2 regions of the Alkalihalobacterium sp. APHAB7 genome follow, and region 1 is predicted to be linked to the other one. Evidence: predicted binding sites of a transcription regulator. Region 1 holds the regulator's gene; the other holds the start of a gene.

Region 1 (8,313 bases):
TTTTATAAGTGATTGTTGTTTCTGTTGTCGATCTTTTCTAAGTTTGGTTTCACAAATCTCAAAGCGAATATCAACATAACTTCTTTCTATCGCTAGGCGAGGTTTGTACCCTTGCATTAAGTTAGAACATTTTTCAAGTCCTGGACAGTTATTACACGTATTCAGCTCTTTTCGATATTGATCTAACTTTGGCAAACTTTTTTCGAGCATTTCAAGGGAGACTTGAGGGTTTGCTTGGATAAATTCATTAATAATAGGATCGGTAAAGATCTCATGCTTCATCTTCTCGTATTGCTTTAAAAACTTTTCCCCGCTCATCATTTTTTGAAGGGAGGATTGAATGGATTCCATCTAATCTTCCTCCTTTAGCACTTTATTTTGCTTTAATTGCTCCATCATTTTCTTGATTTTTTCTTTTTCCTGAGCTAATTTAGGGTCTTGGTTATTATTATTATCTGAAGGCGTCGCTGAAGACTTTTCTTCTTGTTCTTTCAATAGCCATTTCGGTAATTTATCTTTACGTACAGAAGATTTTTTCGGTCGCCCTTTTTCCACTTTACCAACTGGAGAGTCATTTTTACTTTGTTGGTACGCTGTATTTTTTTGATACTCGATTCTGGCTAATTCCATTGCTTCTTTTACAGTTTTAATATTTTTTCTGGACCAGTGCCCAGCAATTTTATCAATTAAAGCCTTTGTTAGCTTCATATCATTGCGAATTAAAACTGAATCAATCAGTACGTTCACAACACCAGGCATTAGCTGATAATCGAGAAGTAAACTTTCAATGATTTTCACATCAGCTAAAGGAACTTTGGCACCATCTGATCGGCTTTCAAGTAAATCGAGTGGCGATGTGGTTTCATACAGTGATATCATTTTTTCCTCTTCTGTTTGTGGAACTTTCCCGCTCATTTCACGGTGTTCTAACGGATGAGTTTTTAACCCAAGGGTAGGGGGCTCATTTCCATACTCTATTTTATACCATTCTTGCGCTCGTTTTCTTAATTCCTCTACATTCAACTCATCATCATGAAGAAGCGCTTGTTGGATTAATCGGCTCATTTCTAAAGGTTCAATTCGATATACGAAAGCTAGACGTATAATGACTTTTTTTATCTCTACTGTCAGTAACTTTTTTGCATTACTAAACGTTCCTAAATCAGATTCTAACAATTGAAAGTCATAAGAGTGATCCGCAAACAACAGGTCTTGTTCTTGCCCTCTTTGTACGACTTCTTTATTAGGGTCAATTTCTAATGCTTCAATTAACTCTGATTGGTGATGAGTAGCGATTTCGGAATGCGATAAAGAAGTGAATACTTCGTCAAACGCATACGTTACTTCTTCATACCCTGCTTCATCTAATTTGTCGATTAAAAACCGCTCTCTAATTTGTCGATATTTCGTCTTCCCTAATCGATTATATAGATAAACACTTAAAACGTCATTTGTAAAAAATGCCTGTGGTGACATCGGGGGCTGAAGCTCATATAGATAAGTGGAGTAATCATCCTGTTTTTTCTTGTACGTTTTTAATAATCCAATTGCTTCTAACTTTTTTCGTTCTTGAAAAAGTTGTGGTAATGGTAGATCCATACTAATCATTAACTGTCGATGTGTAGTCTCTTCACTCCAGTAAATATCATCTTCTAACTCACTCCACAAGGTCATATACAAGCTATAAGCTACCGCACCAATTAAGGGTTGGTATAACAATATAAGTACTCTCTGATCTTGAACCGTTAATTGGTCTTTCGCTCGAATCATCAAACGGTCAACTGGCAAAAGCTCTTTCCAATGCCATTCCATTCATACCACCTATCCTTACTTCAATCTAATCTATAAAGTGAAACTTTTTCAGTGTTTCTTCATTCTCCACTGAAAATTAGTTGAACCAATCGGGTTGTTACTGGCGCTTGTCTCCCACTTAGCCTTTTTCGCTTCCTCAAAGGCTTGAAGTGGGCGTCTTAGCGCCAGTTAAACGGGATAAAAGTGAAAAAGAGCTCTCAGCAGACAGCTTAAAGCTCATTTATTTCTTAGTCGTATTTCGATCAATTAGATCTTTAAGTTCATCGATAAAAACATTAATATCCTTAAATTGACGGTAGACTGATGCAAACCGGACATAAGCAACATCATCCACACCGGCTAATATTTCCATAACCAATTCACCGACAACTCGGCTCTCCACTTCATTCAACCCTTTGCTTCGAAGCTCACGTTCAACCTTCGTCACAATTTCATTGAGCTGCTCTAAGGAAACTGGTCGTTTTTCACAAGCGCGAATAAGCCCTCTTAATATCTTTTCACGGCTAAACTCTTGTCGCGTACCATCTTTTTTTACAATAATGATTGGATGTTCTTCAACAGTCTCAAACGTTGTAAAACGATAATTGCAAGATTCACATTCTCTTCTTCTACGAATCGATTTCCCTTCATGGCTAGGTCTCGAGTCAAGAACTTTAGTTCCATTATATTCACATGCTGGACAACGCATTCAGTATCAACTCCACTTTGTCTTGCATTTGGCTTGGCGAACAAAATATACTACTTTAATAATAAATAAAAACTCGAAAAATGACAAGAAATCGTTCACAGATTGATTAGAAAAACGCTGATTTTAAGGGAATAACGTAAATTACTGTTAACAAAAACAGATAACAATACCTTTTTTGTAAAAGGCTGTTTTCGTAAACTTTGTTGCTTTTGGACCGTTTTCGAAAATAAAATAGCCTTATCAAGACAAATTCATTTGTCTGAACGGCTATTTTATTTTCAAAAGCTTCACGCATAGCGTGAAGAGCCAAGCATTCGCTTGGCTTACGGTCCAAAAGCACGGAGCAACAATCTTTGTAAAAAGAGCCTTGTAAAACTATAGACAATGTAGATCCTTATCCGTCGAATCAAAAAGAGATGGTTTCCACCACCTCTTTTTTACGCATTACAATGCTTGAACTTTCGATTTTTCAACCTTGATAGGACCCATTCCTCTTGGCACTTCAATAATTTCACTTGTTGTCGCCTGTAGTGCTTTAGATATAAAATTTGAAGCTACATTCGGGTCGATTCGATCTCCACAAGTGTAAACATCGATACTAGCGTACCCATGTTCAGGAAAGCTGTGAATCGTTAAATGTGATTCTGAAATAATTACAACTCCACTAACACCGTGTGGGGCAAATTTGTGAAATGCAACTTCACGTACTTCCGCTCCCGACTCCAATGCTGCGTCAACGAATACTCTCTCAATAAAATTCATATCATTCAACTTCTCTACGTTACATCCCCATAATTCAGCGATTACGTGACGACCCATAGTATCCATAAGTTGAATCCCCCTTTGTAAAAAAAATGTCATGCCTTCTCAAGCATGTAGGAATGTTAAGGTACCACGGGGGAAAGTTAGTCCAGAGAGGTCCTAACCCTTTGAGTAGCTAACTATTCCTGATTTGCTTATTTGAAGTTCACGTGAATTAGTATACTTGTTTTAATTTTTATTTGCAATAATAAATTAACAAGTGTTTTTCTGATCCCCTATGATTGAACCGCTTTAGATTTTGGTACCTTAAGCATGTTATCCTATACGCCAATTGAAACAAAAAATGGATACATTAATACTCGCCTGGTGGTAAGCGAAGTATCACTTTATTGTTAACCCACTTTCATTTGTATATACCCTTTTTGAAGGAAACATAACAAAGCTGACCCGGTCAATCGCAGGTCAGCCATCATTTATTCCATACTAATTAGTTGGTATTACACGTGAAGTTTTGCATCGTTTACAATCTTTTCTGCAACAAGGTTAACAAGGTCTACAACACGACAAGAGTAACCCCACTCATTATCATACCAAGCTAAAACTTTTAACTGGCGGTCTCCTAATACCATTGTCGATAAGCCATCAATGATTGAAGAATTTTCGTTACCATTAAAGTCAATCGAAACTAGCGGCTCATCAGTGTAACCTAAAATTCCTTCTAGTTCATTGTTTGCAGCATTTCTTAATACTTCATTTACTTCTTCTACCGTTACATCTTTCTTAACTTGAACAACAAAGTCAACTAAAGAAACGTTAGGTGTTGGTACTCGTAATGCCATACCGTTTAATTTTCCGTTCAGGTTTGGTAAAACTTTCGCAATTGCTTTAGCTGCTCCAGTAGACGTTGGAATAATCGATTGAGCGCATGCACGAGCTCTTCGTAAATCTTTGTGTGGATTGTCAATATTCTTTTGGTCGTTTGTATAAGAATGAACAGTTGTCATCATTCCTGTTTCAATTCCAAATGCTTCATCTATAACTTTAGCAACTGGTGCAAGACAGTTTGTTGTACAAGATGCATTTGAAATCACATCGTGCTTTTCATGAATGTAATCGGCATCATTTACACCAACAACTACTGTAACATCCTCATCTTTACCTGGTGCAGTAATTACTACTTTCTTTGCTCCAGCTTCAATGTGGTAACCAGCCGTCTCTTTTGATTTGAATTTACCCGTTGCTTCAACAACGATATCTACATTCATTTCTTTCCATGGTAATTGTTTTGGATCACGTGATTGTAAAAGCTTAACGACTTTTCCGTTTACGATTAATTCGTTATCCCCCGCTTCTACGTCCGCTTGGAATGGTCCATGGATGCTATCATATTTTATTAAATGAGCTAATGTTTCCGCTGGGTAGCTTGCATTTACCGCTACAACATCTAATTTATCGTCAAGGATTGCTTTTCGGAACACCATTCTCCCAATTCTTCCAAATCCATTAATCGCCACTTTGACCTTCATCATAATTAGATCCTCCCCATTTATATATGCTATACTAAATGTCCTCTGATATGAAATAGTATAACATATAATATGCATTACGAACTAATAATTTTATAAAAAGATAATAAATAAAAATAATTAGGCAATTCAATTAATTTAAAGGTTTTCGGCTCTTAACTAATACTTGTTAGAGCGTAGCGTGAAGAACCAAATGAAAAAACACTAGGATATTTTAGATATCTTAGTGTTTTTCCTATTCGCTCACTTTTTATAGAACGACATAAACGATTAATAAGTATAACTTAATTGTTTATAATTTGCCACTTCACTAATATTTGTCTTAATTGCTCTTCTGTACCTTCGATGGATCCATTATTATTAATGACTTCATCAGCTAACTTGGTTTTATCCTTTAACGGCATTTGTGATTGGATACGACTTAATGCTTCCTCTTTAGAAGACTGATCCCGCGCCATTAATCTCTCTAATTGAATTTGTTCTTCCACGTATACTAACAATACTTTATCGACCATATGCCGTAAATCACTTTCAAATAGTAAGGGTAAGTCATATACGACGACAGAATGACCTTCTCCAAATAATCGATCTTTCGTTTCAATCATTCTCTTTCGAATGGCAGGGTGAACGATGGAATTTAATTTCTTTCGTTCTTTTTCATCATTAAAAATGATCTCACCCAGTCGTTTTCGAGCAATTGTACCTTCCTCATTAAGCACCTGAGTGCCAAAATGAGAAACAATTTGGTTAAAAGCCTCTTCTCCAGGTTCGACAACTTCCCTTGCTATTACATCTGCATCAATAATGGGTATTCCTAATTTCGAAATGAAATGAGAAACCGTACTTTTACCACTAGAAATTCCACCTGTTAAACCAATTATCATCCTCTTTACTCCTTTATTTATTCCCGGACTTTTTGAACTACCTTTCCTATCCTGCTTCAAAAAGGAGGACAAAAAGAGCCGAGAAGATCAAGGCGGCGCCGCTTCGAGTAGCACAGTGTATGCTTTTAATACACGAGCAACGCAGAAGCAAGCCAACGCCGAGATTCGACCGCTATTTTTCCCGGACTTTTTGAACTACCTTTCCTATCCTGCTTCAAAAAGGAGGACAGAAAGAGCCGAGAAGATCAAGGCGGCGCCGCTTCGAGTAGCACAGTGTATGCTTTTAATACACGAGCAACGCAGAAGCAAGCCAACGCCGAGATTCGACAGCTATTTTTCCCGGACTTTTTGAACTACCTTTCCTATCCTGCTTCAAAAAGGAGGACAAAAAGAGCCGAGAAGATCAAGGCGGCGCCGCTTCGAGTAGCACAGTGTATACTTTTAATACACGAGCAACGCAGAAGCAAGCCAACGCCGAGATTCGACAGCTATTTTTCCCGGACTTTTTGAACTACCTTTAAATTAGACTCCATACACCTAGTATAATCAGTAACAACCCAGGAATAAACGAAAACTTCTTCATTAAATACGTATCCGAGAACCGATAACCGCTTTTCATGCCAAACGTAACAAAAGAAGCACTCATAACCGCAACTGTAAGTGCCATCAACCAAGGTGAAAATCCAATGAGAGCGGCTCCAATTCCAGCTCCAAACGCATCTAATGATAAAGCGACCCCTAATAAAATAGCTTCTCTTCCTGTAATTGTTCCTGATTTATCAATGTCAGCTTCCATCGGCTTTCTCAGTATTCGTATCACCAAGCCGAGCATTTTTATCTCTAAGTTGATGAGAACTTTATCATCAACCTTTTTTGGAACTTCTTCCTCTTCTTCAACCGTATTTTTGGTTGGTCGAAATACTTGATACAATGCCCAGGCACCAATCAAAATTAAGATAATCCCCCCGAGAGCTTCTGCAAATTGAGGAGATAAGTATCGTTGGATCCAATTTCCGAATGTCATGGCTAGAAGGATGGAAACTGCTGAACAAAACGCAATAAATAGTAAGGACTTAAACGGTAACTTCATCTTTCTAAGTCCATATGTTAGACCCACACCAAAACTATCTAAACTAACAGCTAAGGCTAAAAGTAATAATGAGAAGATTTCTACCATGTAAAAAGCTCCTTCCATGACTGATACGATAGTATATGGCAGGAGCCTATCCAATGTACTTTATTTTTGGCAATTCGGACAGAAGTGCGTACCGCGCCCCCCGACTACCGTTTTTTCTATCAATGTTCCACATTTTCTACACGGCTCACCTTTTCGACCGTAAACAAACAAAAATTGCTGAAACATCCCCATTTCCCCTTGACCATTGACATAAGATTTTATCGAACTTCCTCCTTGTTCAATGGCTTTACCTAATGTTTCGATAATTTTTTCATGGAGTAATGGTAACTCTTCTTCCTTAACATCTTTGGCTAAACGTTCAGGAAGGATGCCTGCGTGAAAAAGAGCTTCATCGACGTAGATGTTTCCTAAGCCGACAACAATCTTTTGATCTAATAACGCCGTTTTTACCTTCCTGTTTGTTTTTGCTAGCCCCTCTTTTAAATGCTCAATTGTAAATTCTTCAGCAAAAGGCTCTAACCCTAATTCCATTAAAGGTAATGAACGTTCTTCTTCTCCCTTAATAAATAAGTGCATCGTACCGAATTTACGAACATCTTGATAACGCAGCTGCGTTCCATCAGAAAAGTAGAAAATCACATGAACATGCTTATTTCTCTCTTCATCTGCCTGAAACATTCCGTAACGACCTTCCATCCGTAAATGGGAGACTAAAACATAATCATCTAAAATAAACTTTAAAAATTTTCCCCGTCGTCCCATTTCACGAATCGTTTGGTTTCGTAACAGTGCTTTAAAATGTTCGGCATCATCTGGCTTCTTAATCATTTTAGGCCATAGAATGTCTATATCCGTTATCGTTTTACCAATGACTAAACGTTCTAATGTTCGTTTTACCGTTTCTACTTCTGGTAATTCTGGCATTGTTCCTACTCCTTATTTTGCGTCGTACCAACTGTCTCCATAGGAAGAATCTACTTTTAAAGGTACATCGAGTTCAATTGCATTTTCCATCACGTCTTTGACCATTTTTTCAACGATTTCAAGCTCATCTTTTGGAAGTTCTAAGATCAATTCATCATGAACTTGAAGTAATAACCGGGCATTTAAATTCGCTTCCTCTAATTGTTCACTTAATTGAACCATTGCTTTCTTAATAATATCTGCAGCTGTTCCTTGTATAGGTGTATTCATGGCAGTTCTTTCCGCAAAGCTGCGCAAGTTAAAGTTACGGCTTGTAATTTCAGGTAAATATCTTCGACGGTGTAACAACGTCGTTACATATCCATTTTCCCGTGCTTTTTCAATAATGCGATCCATATATTCTTTAACTCCAGGAAAACTTTCAAAGTAGCGCTCAATAAATTGAGCTGCCTCTTTTCTCGTAATTCCTAGATTTTGTGACAATCCATAATCACTAATACCGTAAACAATGCCGAAGTTAACAGCTTTTGCACTTCTTCTCATATTCGATGTTACTTCATCTGCTTTAACATGAAACAC
Region 2 (8,313 bases), on a different contig from region 1:
TCTTGCTAAATATTTAAGGAGGATTGACATGTCAACTTTAAAAAGAACACCATTATTTGACTTGTATAAAGAACATGGCGCTAAAACAATTGATTTTGGTGGATGGGATTTACCGGTTCAATTTTCAAGCATTAAAGAGGAACATGAAGCAGTTAGAACTAAAGCCGGGCTTTTCGATGTTTCCCATATGGGTGAAATTGAAGTGAAGGGTGAAAAGGCATTAGAGTTCTTGCAGCTAGTCATGACAAATGATCTAGCAAATATGGAAGCTGGGCAAGCAAAATACACCTTGATGTGTTATGAAGACGGAGGAACGATAGATGACTTACTCGTTTATAAACGTGATGAGGAAGACTATCTACTTGTCGTCAATGCTGCCAATACAGAAAAAGATGCTAGTTGGTTAGAAAGCCACATCATTGATGGAGTTGAATTAGTCAATGTTTCAGATCATGTTGCTCAACTTGCGATACAAGGTCCATTAGCAGAAGCTGTACTACAACGATTAACGAACGAAAATTTATCAAAAATTGGCTTTTTCCGTTTCAAAGATAATGCAGATGTTGCTGGGGTTAAAGCTCTCGTTTCTCGTTCTGGCTATACGGGTGAAGATGGTTTTGAAATTTATTGTGAAGAAAAAGACGCAGCGAAATTATGGGCAGCTATTTTAGAAGAGGGTAAGAATGGCGAGGTTTTCCCGTGCGGGTTAGGGGCTAGAGATACGTTACGTTTTGAAGCTAAACTACCATTATACGGTCAAGAACTTTCAAAAGAAATTTCTCCTCTTGAAGCTGGTTTGGGCTTTGCTGTAAAAGTTGATAAAGAAGCTGATTTCATTGGGAAAGCGGCACTACAGAAACAAAAAGCGGAAGGAACGACAAGAAAACTTGTTGGCCTTGAAATGCTTGACAAAGGAATTCCTCGTACGGGGTATGAAGTTTTTGTTGATGACAACCAAGTTGGAGTTATAACAACAGGTACACAATCTCCAACATTAAAGAAGAATATTGGCTTAGCCATTATTGATAAAGAGTTTACCGCAATTGATACAGAAGTTGAGGTTCAAGTTAGGAAAAAACGTTTAAAAGCTAAAGTAATTCAAACACCATTTTATAAAAGGCAAAAATAGGGGGAAAAACGATGAGTTTTCGATACTTACCGATGACCGAGTCTGATAAGCAAGAGATGCTTGAGACTGTTGGTGTACAGTCAATAGAAGATCTTTTTAATGATATTCCAGAGGACATTCGCTTTAAAGGGAACTTAAATATTAAAGAAGCATTAACAGAACCAGATCTAGTAAAATACCTTCAAGGTCTTGCAAAAAAGAATACAAATATTAAACAAATGCCGTCATTTTTAGGGGCAGGCGTATATGAGCATTATATTCCATCAGTTGTGGATCATGTGATTTCCCGATCTGAGTTTTATACAGCGTATACACCTTACCAACCTGAAATCTCTCAGGGTGAGCTTCAAGCCATCTTTGAATACCAAACGATGATTTGTGAATTAACAGGTATGGATATTGCGAACTCTTCTATGTATGATGGACCAACAGCGCTTGCAGAAGCTGCGATGATGAGTGCAGGACAAACAAAGAAAAAGCAAATCCTTGTTTCTAAAGCTGTTCATCCAGAAGCACGTGACGTCTTAAAAACGAATGCAAAAGGTCAAAACTTAACAGTGGTGGAGATTGACATTCGTGATGGTGTTACGGATATAGATGATTTAAAAGCGAAGTACGATAGTGAAACTGCGTGTGTAATTGTGCAATACCCTAACTTCTTTGGTGCAATTGAAAACTTATCTGCGATTGAGGAAGTTACGCATTCTGAAAAAGGGATGTTTGTTGTATCAAGTAACCCACTTGCATTAGGAGCACTAAAGCCACCTGGGGAGTTTGGTGCAGATATTGTTATTGGAGATGCGCAACCATTTGGTATTCCAACACAATATGGCGGTCCACACTGCGGTTATTTTGCAACAACGAAAAAGCTGATGCGTAAAATTCCAGGCCGTCTAGTAGGGCAGACAACAGATGATCAAGGTCAACGTGGTTTCGTTCTAACGTTACAAGCACGTGAACAGCATATTCGTCGTGAAAAAGCGACTTCTAATATTTGTTCGAACCAAGCATTGAACGCTTTAGCTGCATCAGTGGCTATGTCGGCAATTGGAAAGTCTGGAGTAAAGGAAATGGCGATCCAGAACGTTCAAAAAGCAGCATATGGCAAAAAGAAACTGCAAGAAGCAGGTGTAGAGGTTGTTTCTTCTCATCCAACATTCAATGAATTTGTCATTAAATTAAACAAACCTGTCAAAGAAGTAAATCAAGCGTTGTTTGCTCAAGGCATTATCGGCGGATATGATTTGGGTAAAACGTACCCAGAACTAGAAGGACATATGTTAGTAACGATTACAGAAATTCGGACAAAGACAGAAATTGACCAGTTTGCTGGTGTATTGGGGGCGGCTATCAATGAGTAAAAATCAACCACTAATTTTTGAAATGAGTAAGCCAGGACGTATTAGTCATAGCCTTCCTGAATGTGATGTACCAGAAGTAGATCTTGCTGAATTACTTCCTGAAGAATTTGTTCGTACGAACGAGCCTGAGCTTCCAGAAGTATCAGAACTTCAGTTAATGCGTCATTACACGGCTCTATCTAAACGTAATCATGGTGTTGACTCAGGTTTTTATCCACTGGGATCATGTACGATGAAGTACAACCCAAAAATTAATGAGAATGTAGCTCGTTATGAAGGGTTTGCTCATATTCATCCGTATCAAGAAGAAGAGCAAGTTCAAGGGGCATTAGAATTATTATTTGAGTTACAAGAGTCATTAGCTGAAATCACAGGAATGGACGAAGTAACTCTTCAACCCGCTGCAGGGGCGCACGGTGAGTGGACGGGGTTAATGTTGATCCGTGCTTATCATGAAGCAAATGGAGATACAAAGCGTACAAAGGTTATCGTTCCTGACTCTGCACATGGAACAAATCCAGCATCGGCGACAGTAGCAGGTTTTGATTCGATCACGGTTCGTACAGATGATAATGGTTTAGTTGACCTAGAGCATCTTAAAGAGGTAGTTGGAGAAGATACAGCTGCCCTGATGTTAACGAATCCAAATACTTTAGGATTATTTGAAGAGCATATTGTTGAAATGGCAACGATTATTCATAATGCTGGCGGTAAGCTTTACTATGACGGAGCCAATTCAAATGCTATTCTTGGAATTGCTAGACCTGGAGACATGGGATTTGATGTAGTGCATCTGAACTTACACAAAACATTTACTGGTCCGCATGGCGGTGGTGGCCCAGGTTCTGGCCCAGTTGGGGTTAAAAAAGACTTAATTCCTTATTTACCGAAACCATTAATCGTAAAAGATGGAGAGACCTATCGTCTTGATTATAATCGACCTGAGTCGATTGGCCGTGTTAAACCTTACTATGGCAACTTTGGTATTAATGTTCGTGCTTACACGTATATCCGAACAATGGGACCTGTTGGATTACGCCTAGTGTCTGAGTATGCAGTGTTAAATGCTAACTATATGATGAGACGTTTAGAGCCTTACTTTGATTTACCATATCAACAGCATTGTAAACATGAATTTGTTATTTCTGGTAAGCGTCAAAAAAAATTAGGGGTTCGTACGTTGGATATGGCTAAACGTCTTCTTGATTTTGGTTATCATCCACCAACGATTTACTTCCCGTTAAACGTTGAAGAGTGTATGATGATTGAACCTACTGAAACGGAGTCAAAAGAAACGCTTGATGAGTTTATCGATGTAATGATCCAAATTGCAAAAGAAGTAGATGACAATCCAGAAATCGTTCAAGAAGCTCCGCATCATACGGTTATTGGCCGCCTAGATGAAACGACAGCTGCAAGAAAGCCAGTACTACGTTACGAAAAAGAAATGTAAACATGGTAAAGAACTAGACAGTTAATTGCTGTCTAGTTTTTTTATAGAAATACGGCTTATAAGAATATATTGAAGCTAACTAGGTAAAGCAACTCAGTTAATAAAAAATAGCACATCAAAATCCATAAGAAAAAGACTAGAAAAATATCTAGTCCTCTTCTTTCGATTTATTTGCTTAAAATTCGTATGAGAAAACATCCTCAACTACATTTATTTCTTTTTAATTTTTCCTGTCCACTTTTTAAATCCACCTTTAAGGTGATTAAGGTCTTCACAGCCGCGTTTTTTCTTTAAGATTTCAGCAGCTTGACGACTTCTTGCACCTGACTGACAGTATAAATAAACTGCTTGGTCAGGACGAACTTCGTTCATTCGTTGTCTTAATTGAGACATTGGAATGTTACGCGCTCCTAGAATATGGCCGCCGTTAAATTCTTTCGGTTCTCTGACGTCAATGAGTTGAGCTTTTCGGTAGCCCTTAATGAAATCATCTTGCGTTAACTCTGTTAAATATTTAGGCTTAATAAAACGTTTCACAATAAAAAATACTAATAATCCAAAAAGTAAACCCCATAAAATCCATTCCATTTTTGACAAAAACACTCCTTTATTTACAACAATCAATAGTTCCCTCATTTATTATAAACATGGAAGGCATTTTTCGCAAAGTAATTGTTGGTAGTAGTTTATGGTTTGTCTACTAAGTAATTGCTTATTTAAGGAGTTTATTGAGAATGTATAAACAAAAGTTTGTTTCTTTTGTTTTAATTCGACTTTTGATACACTTAGGTTTGTATTTTAGTAGTAGAAAAGAGGAAATGTATGATGAAAGAGACATGGCGGTTTATTGATTCTGGCTTCAGTTCACCAGCTTATAATATGGCGTTAGACGAAGCTTTATTAAATTGGCACAGTGAGGGTGTTATTCCACCGACGATCCGTTTTTATGGCTGGAATCCCCCTACATTATCCATTGGTTATTTTCAAAAAGTAGAAAAAGAAATAAATATGGATGCCGTGAAAAAGTATGGCTTAGGTTTTGTTCGCAGGCCGACAGGAGGTAGAGGGGTCCTTCACGATAAAGAATTAACATATAGCGTGATAGTTTCTGAAGCGCATCCGGAAATGCCTAAAACAGTTACTGAGGCGTATCGCGTTATTTCACAGGGGCTGCTAGAAGGATTTAAAGAACTAGGACTAGACACATATTTTGCTATCCCCAAATCGCAGCAAGAAAAAGATGCTTTAAAAAATCCACGATCAGCTGTTTGTTTCGATGCCCCTTCTTGGTATGAATTAGTCGTTGAAGGTAGAAAAGTTGCGGGAAGTGCACAAACAAGGCAAAAAGGGGTTATTTTGCAACATGGGTCTATCATTTTAGATCTAGACGAGGACCAATTATTTGATCTATTTAAATATCCGAGTGATCGGGTGCGTGAGAGACTGCAAAAGAATTTTAAAAATAAGGCTGTTGCAATTAATGAATTAAGAGAGCGACCTGTTAGTTATGAAGAGGCGAAGGAAGCATTTAAGCTAGGATTTGAACGTGGGCTTGATATTAAATTAGAACCTTACACACTAACGGAAGAAGAAAAAGAAATAGTTCAAAATATTGCGAATGAAAGATATGCAAATGATAGTTGGAATTATAAAAAATGAAGCAGCAGTGTCTACTGCTGCTTCTTTCTGTAGTCTGTAAAAGCATGTTGTAATTTCCTTGTCCACGGTCCAATACTATACGAAGCGGTTAGATCTCCTTTAATTGAACGAACGGGAGTAACTTCCATTGTTGTACTCGTAATAAAAACTTCATCAGCTTGTTTTAATTCTTCCAACGTAAATGGTTCCTCTTTAATTGTTGCTTCTATTTGATAAGCTAAACGGATGGTAATTCTTCTCGTGATGCCATTAAGAATTAAATTGGTAGATGGATGTGTATAAATAACATCATCTTTAACAATAAAAAGATTTGAAGATGAACCTTCAGTTACCAGCCCTTCACGATGTTGAAGCGCTTCATGACAATTATTATCACTTGCTTCTCTTTTCGCCATGATATTTCCTAATAAGTTAATGGTTTTTATGTCACAGCGAAGCCAACGGATATCTTTTGTCATCCACGTATCAAGGCCGTTCTGCTGCCATTCGACATTAGTTTCAAGTGGCTTTGAGAAACCGCTAAGAACAGGCTCTATATCTCGTGAGTATAAATGATTACGTGGTTGAATACCCCTTGTTAGCTGAAAGTATATCATTCCACTAATAATCTTATTTTTTTCAATTAAGCTATTTATGAGTTCCTCTATTGTATCCATAGTATAAGGAACAGACATATCAAGAGCTGTTGCACTTTGTTTTAAACGGTCTAAATGTTCCTCCATAGCAAATGGAATACCGTTATAAACACGTACAACTTCATATATTCCATCTCCAAAATTATATCCTCTATCATCCATATCTATATGTAGTTCATTTTTTGGTATAATACGATTTTGGTAAAGAACGTAGTCCAATATTTTTTCCTCCTTAAATGTCTTGTACTTCAATTTATCATTTTCGCTTTAGAGATTCTCTAGGTATTATTACCTAAAAGTTGTTAAGGAAATGTTAGAAACGCTACAAATCAACCTTTTTGACTATTACTAAAATGCAACAAAGAAAATTGTTTGATTACGTCGAATTTAAGTAGTAAATTTACTCTATTCTCGAAATATCTCTGTTTTTTTCATTTCTTTTAACATTGACAAATAAGATGTGCGGACGACAAATTCACAACATATAGTATATATTTAATTCTTTGATACACAATATATTGATTTGGGAATTGTTTTATGTTACGCTTGTCCAAGTTACCCGTATTAAGAAATTGTTGGTAACTTTTAAACATTAAACCTCTTTGCTACATACAACATGTTCAGCAGAAGAAAAATAGATAAGATACAAAAGAGAGGAGCTTATTTGTATGACGATGATGATGTCAAAGGTGATGACGATCAACAAAGAAAAACTCAATGATGATATTAAGGTGTTTCCTCAAGTTCATCCAATAACAGGAGACATGAACATTACAAAAAAAGGTGTTTCTCGCCTCGTAATGCTCGATCGTTACACATTTAAAGACACAGAAAAGAAAACACTGGAAGAAGGGGATTTCGTCGTTCTTACTGTGAAAGATGACCCTAAGTTCCCAGCGAGAGGCTTTGGTTTTATTCTTGAAATCAATCGAGAAGCTAATAAAGCGAAAGTACTCGTTGATGAAGAATTTCATGGTGTTTTAGATGAACCGAACGAAATGCAAACAGGCATCGTCGAACGCTCACTAGATACAATAGAAAAGCCATTAGAGATTTATTATGAGCAAATAGCTAAGCGTGTTGCTACGGGCCTAGCATCTGCTGAAGTAGATGAGAAAAAACGCCAAGAAACATTTGAAAATTTCTATCATGAACTAGTTCATATGAATTTTATACCGGCTGGACGAGTTTTATATGGTGCAGGTGCAGGAACGGACGTTACCTACTTTAACTGCTACGTGATGCCGTATGTAAAAGACTCAAGAGAAGGTATTTCAGAACACCGTAAACAAGTAATGGAGATTATGAGTCGAGGTGGCGGAGTTGGAACAAACGGTTCAACATTACGACCTCGAAACACTCTAGCAAGAGGAGTAAACGGTAAATCGTCTGGATCAGTATCTTGGTTAGATGATATTGCAAAGTTAACACATCTAGTTGAGCAAGGCGGTTCAAGACGTGGTGCTCAAATGATTATGCTATCAGATTGGCATCCGGATATTTTAGAATTCATAATTTCTAAAATGCAAAACCCTCGGATCTTACGTTTCTTACTAGAGACGACTAAAGACGATCAAATTAAAAAGCTAGTAAAAGATAAATTAAAGTTCAATCCACTTTCAAACGTAGAACAAGCAATGTATCAAGGCATAGTTAACTTTAAAAATGTCGAAGGTCAAGGTGGATTTGACGATAAAATAATTAAAGAAGCAGAAGAGAAGTTAGCGGTTGGAGGAACATATACGGTTAATAACTCTGAGTTCTTAACAGGTGCGAATATCTCAGTATGTTTAACGAAAGAATTTATGGAAGCCGTTGAAAAAGACGCAAAATACCCATTACGCTTTCCAGATGTTGAGAACTATACGGAAGAAGAAATGGGAATATATAATAAAGAATGGCATGATTACGGCGATGTACGTGAGTGGGAGAAACGCGGTTTTAAAGTCAGAACGTACCGTACGATTAAAGCGAAAGAATTATGGAACTTAATCAATATTTGCGCGACGTATTCAGCTGAACCTGGAATTTTCTTTATTGATAATGCAAACGACATGACAAATGCTAAAGCATACG

The links. The regulator NrdR, encoded in region 1, represses ribonucleotide reductase genes. The targets are predictions, from matches to a motif close to AACACNATATATNGTGTT.
Region 2: a site for NrdR is predicted at 6,745-6,762, ahead of ACNSTQ_RS09050 (vitamin B12-dependent ribonucleotide reductase). Genes of this name have one in related genera too.

What each region holds. Positions count from the first base shown of each region.
Region 1 is NZ_JBLWFS010000045.1:4,676-12,988, reverse strand. Features, by position in the region: gene dnaI (primosomal protein DnaI) at 1-351, opposite strand, end outside; gene ACNSTQ_RS22290 (replication initiation and membrane attachment family protein) at 352-1,812, opposite strand; gene nrdR (transcriptional regulator NrdR) at 2,033-2,500, opposite strand; gene speD (adenosylmethionine decarboxylase) at 2,945-3,328, opposite strand; gene ACNSTQ_RS22275 (glyceraldehyde-3-phosphate dehydrogenase) at 3,760-4,788, opposite strand; gene coaE (dephospho-CoA kinase) at 5,073-5,672, opposite strand; gene ytaF (sporulation membrane protein YtaF) at 6,190-6,849, opposite strand; gene mutM (DNA-formamidopyrimidine glycosylase) at 6,910-7,734, opposite strand; gene polA (DNA polymerase I) at 7,747-8,313, opposite strand, start outside.
Region 2 is NZ_JBLWFS010000007.1:12,262-20,574, forward strand. Features, by position in the region: gene gcvT (glycine cleavage system aminomethyltransferase GcvT) at 29-1,129, shown strand; gene gcvPA (aminomethyl-transferring glycine dehydrogenase subunit GcvPA) at 1,141-2,490, shown strand; gene gcvPB (aminomethyl-transferring glycine dehydrogenase subunit GcvPB) at 2,483-3,943, shown strand; gene ACNSTQ_RS09035 (rhodanese-like domain-containing protein) at 4,154-4,531, opposite strand; gene ACNSTQ_RS09040 (lipoate--protein ligase family protein) at 4,766-5,602, shown strand; gene dat (D-amino-acid transaminase) at 5,614-6,456, opposite strand; gene ACNSTQ_RS09050 (vitamin B12-dependent ribonucleotide reductase) at 6,906-8,313, shown strand, end outside.